Regions from separate parts of the Paenibacillus sp. Y301 genome, predicted to be linked through region 2. Evidence: riboswitches for the same ligand, from Rfam matches in the RefSeq annotation. Region 2 holds a riboswitch; the other holds the start of a gene.
What was found. A riboswitch is a leader RNA that binds a small molecule or an ion and turns the genes downstream of it on or off. The one in region 2 is predicted to bind cyclic di-AMP.
Positions count from the first base shown of each region.

Region 1: linked by a shared signal. The riboswitch ahead of AC1D69_RS03505 (KamA family radical SAM protein) and the one ahead of AC1D69_RS02040 (APC family permease) in region 2 are both predicted to bind cyclic di-AMP.

Region 1 is NZ_JCAIUL010000002.1:14,462-18,900, reverse strand. Features, by position in the region: gene yunB (sporulation protein YunB) at 1-575, opposite strand, end outside; gene AC1D69_RS03505 (KamA family radical SAM protein) at 696-1,889, opposite strand; cyclic di-AMP (ydaO/yuaA leader) riboswitch at 2,067-2,205, opposite strand; gene AC1D69_RS03500 (FAD-dependent oxidoreductase) at 2,315-4,126, opposite strand; gene AC1D69_RS03495 (MerR family transcriptional regulator) at 4,273-4,439, opposite strand, start outside.
Region 2 is NZ_JCAIUL010000001.1:412,507-416,945, reverse strand. Features, by position in the region: gene AC1D69_RS02045 (RNA polymerase sigma factor) at 1-368, opposite strand, end outside; gene AC1D69_RS02040 (APC family permease) at 576-2,393, opposite strand; cyclic di-AMP (ydaO/yuaA leader) riboswitch at 2,519-2,683, opposite strand; gene sigF (RNA polymerase sporulation sigma factor SigF) at 2,859-3,614, opposite strand; gene spoIIAB (anti-sigma F factor) at 3,626-4,087, opposite strand; gene spoIIAA (anti-sigma F factor antagonist) at 4,084-4,437, opposite strand.

The sequences.
Region 1 (4,439 bases), on a different contig from region 2:
TCCATATCAAAAGGAATGACTACAGCAACGTCTACACTGACGTGGATGTATACCTCCACAAGAATCATATTGATTCCAGCATCCCGTTGCCTCGTTGATAATTCGATCTTAGCGGCTCCCTGAGGCTCTATTTTCACGGGAATTCCAGGACCAATTGAAGCCAGAAAAGGACTTCCTAACGCCATCCCAATAGGAATATGTTCCTTTAACTGATGTACGTCGTTTAATGTAGCTTGAACAACCTTAAACGTATTGGATGTAATCTTCATTTGTTCCGCATAATTCAACATGAACCCTGATACCTTGCCGGACGTATCCATTTTCCAATTCACGAGATCATCGAAATTCTGTTCTTGCGTAACCTGTGCTGTAATCGCCTCATTGATCGCTTCCGTCGCCAGCTGTTTCACTCTAATTTGAGCCAAATTCATAATAGGTGGTTTCAAATTACGATCTATGTACGCGAATCCCTGAAACATTATGATTAAAAAAACGAGAAACCCAACAAGCCACAATCTACGTCTGCTTCTGGGTTTCCCGCTTCGCTGGCTATGCCACCTTGCTCTTCTTTTCATGATCATCCCCCTAATGCCGACAATAAATCTCTATACAAGCATATGATTGGGATTACAAAAAAAGAAGAAGCTCTAATCTAAGATGGCCGGTATGTGTCTTCCACATCTGATAATTCTATTCTAATGTAATGCCACTTTTGCCGATTTCGAGCGTTCAGATTTTACTGGCATTTCAGGCAATTCGTTAACAGATATAATACGATCGGACTTCTTCTCTGGCTGCTTCCAATACTTCTCATTTCCCGGTAAATCATCGAACCACGAGGCATCACTTGGACAATCCAGAACCATAAACTTCCCATACACATCGTCTCTTGATTGGTGATATTTTAAATAAGCCTTACCGTGGTCAATAGCTAAGATCTCAATTTTTCCAGATGTATGACTCATAGATAGACGGACTCGTTTACCCAACCCTGATGTCTTCGCCTTAGCCTCTTCCACAAGTTGATACACCTGCTCCAACGGAAGTACAAAATCTCGGTTACCTGCAACCGGACGATTTATAAAGAAATAATAAGGTGTGACACCAGCCCACGACAATTGATCAAGAAGTTCTGCAAGTACATCGGCATTATCATTGATTCCACGTAAAATAGGCGTTTGGTTTACGACGATTGCTCCTGCTTGATGTAACGCCTCAAACCCCCGTTTGGCTTCAGGCGTTATTTCACGCGGATGATTAATATGGGCCATGACATAGATGCGTTTATCAGCACTTGAGTGCCTCTTGATAAGTTCTAATAACTTCTCGTCTTCGTAGATTCGCATCGGGTTAAATACGGGAATTTTAGATCCTAATCGAATAACTTTGACATGCTCAATATCACGCAATTGGTCAAGAATGATCTCTAGCTTCGAAGTAGCTAGGATTAAGCTATCTCCACCTGTTAGTAATACATTATTTATTTCTGGATGATTCGCAATATACTCAATTCCTGGGCTTACATCGGACATCGCTTCTTTTACGTCATTACGAAATAAGCGCTTTCTAAAACAATATCGACAATAAGCACCACATACCTCGGATACAATTAATAAGGCCGTCGTTCTATATTTATGCTGGCAACCGGGTACAACGTAGTTCGTGTCTTCATCCGATGCATCCCAGCGACCATACTCGGATAGTTCTCCTTCATTCGGAATAACTAATTTCTTGATCGGATCATTTGGATCAGCCCAATTCACTAGCTTTAAGTAATAATCATTAACGCGAAATACGAATTTCTCCGTTATCTGTTTAAGTTTCTGACGCTCATGTTCCGGGATTTCCATGATCTTATCAATATCGGTAATATATTTCGGCTGTGGCATATTACTCCTCCTTGAAGTTTAAAATATGGTTTGTTACATTTGTCCCCCCTTTTTCTTAAAATAAAAATGACCCGTCCCATCACAAAGCGAAGTAAACACTTCACCTTGGGAAGGGTATCGGGCCATAAAGACGCAAAAAGACCCGATAACGGGTCATTAGAACAGTTATAAACCATAAGTTGACCCATCTACTACTGACGAGGTTAGCTGTCGGGCTCGGGAAAGATGGTTCCCTACAAATGTCTCTTGATTCGCCCCAAAAAAATGGTTCCCCCGCTTTTCAGCTACTATGCTGAAAATTAAGCGTAACTTTATAGTACATAAGTCCATTCAATTAGTCAAATGTTGGATATTTTAAATTCCAAAAAAACAAAGAACATTCATCAAGGCATTAGATTAGTTTAATGAATGTTCTTCGTCAAATATTACTTTCCTTCAGCAACTGCCTTTGCAGCATGTTCTCCACTCAAGCGTCCACTAGTTAACGCATACTGAACCGCACTACCTGACATATAGACCTGGTTGTATAAATAGCGATTCGCTGCTTCTCCACCCGCATAAAGATTGTCGATGACTGAGCCATCTTCTTTTACAACACGATAATGTTCGTCGACTTTCACTCCACCAAATGTACCCATAGTTTTAGGATAGTATTTAAAAGCATAGAATGGCCCTTTATTAACAGATACAAGTGTCTTTACTTCTTTGTTGAATTCATCTTTACCTGAAGTTACTCCAGCATTGAAAGTATCCATTGTTTTCACAAGAGCTGCTCCAGATACTTGCATAGTAGAGGCTAATTCTTCCATTGTATTTCCGACAGCGATCTCAGCATTAGGAAGTTTACCTTCAATGGCACCAATTACTTTCGCATTGGCTTCACTTGAATCTATAACCATCCATACCTGTTCGTTAGGAAGCACTTTATTTGTTACAATAGCGTAATGACTATTTTCATCCATAAAACGTTCGCCTTTTTCGTTCACTAATACTTTAGTAGTATCCCATTCAATACCACGTAATTCTGGAACCAAACTTCCCATACCTAGACCAATCACCCACGGATCTTCGTATAACGCTGCGCCTAATTTTTCTGCCATGACTATCCCATCACCTGTACTACCCGCAGCAGCTGCACTGATCCCCATATCGTCAACAAATTGAGGTAAGAAACGCTTCATCATTTCCTCACTCTTAGCAAATCCTCCTGAAGCGATGATGACTTTTTTCGCATGAACGATCAGCTTTCCTTCAGCATTCTCCGCTGCAACACCAATTACGTTACCTTTATCATCCGTGATTAATTCCGTTGCTTTTGTCTCTAAAAGGATATCGACTCCTTTATCTTTAAGGGTCTTATCTAGATTTGCAATTAAGCTAGCACCACCAGCTTCAGGAAAATGAAGGCGAGCTACAGGATCAACACCATATCCTTCCACACGAGTATACTTATGATTCATATAATCAACCAACCAGTGTGTTGTATCTACTGCCTCATCCATAAAGGTTTCTACACGATCATAATCTGGATATATACTATCAGGATTACTTGTACTTTGACGCTCTTTCCACAACTGCATCCATGATTCTGGTGAATCCTCAATGCCTAGTTCCTTTTGGAAACGAGTACCTGTTGCAGAAATACCTCCGCCAGATAACGCTGTAGAACCACCTACCGTTGCCATTTTCTCTAGTACAATAACCTTGGCGCCGTTCTCAAACGCAGATCCAGCAGCTGTGAGACCTGTACCTCCTCCACCAATAACGACAACATCCGTTGTTAGTTCAGTTTCCTTTTGTGCCTTATCATCCGTTATGGCAGCAACCTTAAGGGTAGCTACATCTCCGCCCGCTTGCTTGACACAATCTTCAACCGCAGCAAGGATCGCCTTCGATGAATTAGAAGCGCCTGACACAACATCAACTGCCAATGTCTGTCCCTCAACAATTTGCTGAGGGATACGTTCGAATGGTGTATTGCTAAGACTATCCGTTTCGCTATGCTCTTTAATAGTTACAGATACGATCGCGTTATCATCAAATACAACCTCAACCGTGATATCACCATTGTTACCTTGTGCCTTTGATGTGTAAGTACCTGCTTTATAAGTTGCTGTTCCCGAAGTTGTATTCGAATTTGCGTTAGTATCTTTGGCAGAATTTGAACAAGCAACTACATTTAGTATTAATACTAATCCCAACAGCAAGAAATTTACCCTTTTCCAATTCCTTTTCATGGTTTTCCCCCTTGGCGTATAAAATCATTGTATACATAGATCTTATATGGTTGGGTCATCACGACGTCAAGCAGACTTTGTGAAATTTTGCACGTATAAAGGTGTGGAAAAATGAAAAGTATGGGGTTAACCCGATGTTTACACATTCAGGATATCTTATTTTCTTTTATCTCCTGTTGAACACCTGAAGAGATAACATCACCATTTCTTCTCTTTTTTCCAACATAGAGGGTCAAATATTGCTCCTTATCTCTAAGTTCAATGTACTGGCTTTTTTCAGTAACAGGGCCTAGATCTGCAACATCTAATTGTA
Region 2 (4,439 bases):
TAACGTAGCGTAAATACCATCCGTACCTTATTAGGGAGCATGCTGTATAACTTATAGAACTCCACTTTGGTTTCTCGTTGATCATAACTCTCTTCTACTGGATTGGATAAGAAGGGACGTGAGCGTAAATACGCACTCAATTCTTTAGCCCAGCCATTCTTGCGTCTTCTGAGTACACTACTACACTCATTAGAGGCGATCCTCAACAGCCACGGTTTGATCTCTCTTACTTGCGATCTGTCCGTTAGTATCGCTTTGACAAATACCTCCTGACACATGTCCTCAGCATCTGAACGGTTATGCATCATGTAATAACAGAGACTGTATACCTGTTCCTTGTATGTCTCGAATAGTTCGCGGTCGTTCATTTCCGAAATACACATCCCTCATAATCTTCTCGACTATATGACGTTTAACAACCAATAATCGTTCATTATACATTACAACTCGTTATAGGCTGTCTATGAGCAACTTCTTGTCCTCATTTTTGTGCAGCCAATATATTAGTAGATATGCAAAAAGGAGGTGCCCCTAGCTAGGTCAATAGCCAATGGGACAACCTCCTGTAAATGAATCTATTTATTTAAATGATACGGGACCGTTGTAATCACAATATCCTTCTGATTAACCAAAAAAGTACGAATCAGCAAACTTGATTGATTGTGTAATATATTTTGCCACCAATGCTTGGTAATAAACTGCGGAATCACAATTGTAATATGATCGGTTGCCGCTGTTTTCCATTCAACTGTTTCTATAAACCGAAGAAGGGGTTTAATCACACTTCTATACCGTGAACGCAGAACAATTAACCGTACACCTGGATTCCATTCGGCCCATTTCTGTTCCATCTTGTGAATCTCTTCTTCATCGAAGCCAATATATACTGCAACGACATTGTCCGATAAAGAACGCGCATAACTGATAGAATTAAGTACGACACGCGTAACGCCAGAGACGGGAACCAAAAATGTGCTACCTTTGATAACCGGTTTATCCACATCAAGCCGAATACGTAGTTGATCTGCTATATTCATATAATGCCGATGGATTCGTTTGAAGAGAAGCATAACTAACGGTAGGAATATGAACACCATCCATATATGCGAGAATTTGGTGAAAATAAAAATAAGCGTGATCGATAACGTTGTAATCATACCCACCGTATTTACAATAAAGCGATGTATCCATCCAGAGGGCTTCTTTTTAAGCCAATGAATCATCATCCCCAGTTGAGAAAGTGTAAACGGAATAAATACGCCAACCGCATATAACGGAATCAAACTTCCTGTATCACCATGGAAAGCCGCTACAAGTACAGAAGCCATAACGCCAAGAATAATAATCCCATTTGAGAACCCCAGACGATCCCCACGAACCATAAACATATGAGGCATGAACTTATCCTTAGCTAACATAAATGAGAGTAGTGGAAACGCAGAATATGCCGTATTCGCAGCAAGGAAGAGAATAACTGCTGTAATCCCTTGTATTCCGTAATACAGAACACCACGACCAAATACGGATTGTGAAATCTGCGATACAACTGTCGCTTTAAGATCAGGGGTTATACCATACCAGTACGCCAACAGACTTATTCCGGTAAACATCGCTGCCAGAATAACGCCCATCATTACCAACGTCTTAGCTGCATTCTTCTCAGCGGGTTGTTTGAAATTCGGAATGGCATTGGATACCGCTTCGACCCCGGTTAGTGCCGAACACCCTGAACTGAAGGCTTTTAAAAGTATAAATAAACTTATATTAGATACCGCCGAACCTAGTTCCGGAATCGCAGCATGAACATTGCCTGTTGCATACTTAATCACACCAGAAATTATTAGAACAAATATCGAAATGACAAACAAGTATACGGGAAAAGCTATAAATGAAGCTGCCTCTGTAACACCTCGTAAATTTATAAGCGTTAGAATTAATATGACCGAAATAGCAATAACGACGCTATAATCATGAAGATATGGAAACGCTGATGTAAGGGCATCCGTTCCAGCCGATGCACTTACTGCTACGGTAAGAATATAGTCGACAAGTAATGATCCACCTGCCATGAGTCCCATAGGAACACCCAAGTTTTCTTTTGCGACAATATATGCTCCTCCACCCATAGGGTAAGCAAATATGGTCTGTCTGTAAGAAAAAATAAGAATAGCTAAAAGTCCTAGTACAGCTAATGAAATTGGAATGGAGTACCATGCAGCGGAGAAACCAGCCACCATTAGTACGATTAGAATCTGTTCCGTACCATAAGCAACGGATGACAAAGCATCTGATGACAGAACAGCTAGTGCTTTAAATTTACTTAATTTCTCATGATCAAGTTCATTTGATTTCATGGGACGTCCGATCAGGACACGTTTAACCTTGCTAACCATCTTAAAGACCCCTTCATAAGCAACTTGTAACATCTATGTTGTACGCTACTTTAGGGAAGGTTAGCTTTGCGGTTTTTGTACACACATAATACCCTTACAGAAGAATTCCGTAAAGTTAAAAGTATGATCAAACCCACCAAAGCTTACGAGGTTAGCTGTCGGATTCGGACTGTGGAATAGCCCTACATATCAAACTTATTTTAGTCTGATTACGATTCACCCCATTGGTATATTTCCAATGTTTTGGTTCCCCCGCTTTTCCTTTTCAGAAAATTCAGCGCTCGAACAAATCCTATTACGAGAGCTAATTATAATCCGCTCGAACCAAACTGTATATATGAAATCATATGAAAATTAATGAAATTTTTGTGAATTATTTCGAAATATTTCTTTTCTTATTTTTTTCAATAAAATCAAAAAAACCTGAGACAACTATCTCAGGTTTCTTGATCATTACATGGTTGGCTATTGAGCAATCTGGTCACGGATGAGCTGAAGGATCTTCTTCTCCAATCGAGATACCTGCACTTGGGAGATTCCCAGTCTACCAGCGACCTCAGACTGTGTCTGATCTCGATAATAACGTAGGTAGACGATGAGCTTCTCTCGTTCAGATAGTCCCTCTATTGCCTCATTAAGTGCCAGTTTATCAAACCATTTATCTTGAGATTCATCTGCAATCTGATCCATTAAGGTAATGGGATCTCCATCATTCTCGTAGACAGTCTCATGAATTGAAGTTGGAGGCTTGTTAGCTTCCTGTGCAAATACAACTTCTTCTGGTGTAACTCCAAGATCGTCTGCTACTTCTTTAATCGTCGGCAGTCGATTTAATACCTTTGAGAGCTCGTCCTTCTTTTTACGAACCTTATTCGCCATTTCTTTCAGAGAACGGCTCACTTTAATAGTTCCGTCATCACGTAAGAAACGTTGGATTTCTCCAATAATCATAGGAACGGCATAGGTAGAGAATTTAACGTCATAACTCAGATCAAATTTATCAACGGATTTCAAAAGTCCGATACACCCAATTTGAAATAAGTCCTCCGGCTCATATCCGCGGTTCATAAACCGCTGTACTACCGACCAGACGAGACGAATGTTACAGTTCACCAGTGTATCCCGGGCAACATTATCCCCCGATTGACTAAGTGCAATAAGGCGTTTGACTTCCGAATCTTCCAAGTAGGTTTGCGAAGCTTTCTTAACATCAGCATCCATACGTCCAACCCCTAATTATATAAAGCTTTCTTGGATTCAATCCTCTTCTTCATCCTAATCGACGTGCCAAATCCGGATTCACTAGAGACTTCAAATTCATCCATGAAATTCTCCATAATGGTAAATCCCATTCCTGATCTTTCTAACTCAGGCTTAGAAGTATATAGTGGTTGCTTAGCAAGATCTAGATCTTCTATGCCTTGTCCACGATCTTCCACCGTTATTGTCACTGTGTCCCCTTTGATCTCAGCTGTAATGGTCACGATTCCTGTAGTATCAGAATCATATCCATGAATGATACAGTTGGTTACTGCTTCCGATACGACTGTCTTCAAATCACTAAGCTCGTCCATTGTAGGATCAAGTTGTGATATAAATGCGGCGACGGTAACTCGAGCAAATGATTCATTCTCCGACTTGGCAGCAAACTGCAACGTCATGAAATTATGAGCTAGAGTCTGTTCTTCACTCATGACACAACCTCCAGACTTGAGAGCGCATGGCTCTCGCTTTCATAGATAGGCATAATCTTGAACATTCCCGACATCTCCAGCAAACGATACACGGGTGGAGTGACATCACATACAGCCATCTTGCCACCCTTGCTCTTAATCAACTTATACCTTCCAAGAATAACGCCTATACCTGAACTATCCATAAACTGCAGATCTTTCAGACTTAGAACAATATGATCGGTCTGCTTACTATGAATCGCTTCATCTAGCTTCATACGAACATGATCTGCAGTATGATGATCAAGTTCTCCTGTGAAACGGACGATGAGTACTTGACGGTGATGTTCCATTTCCATTTGAAGATTCATAT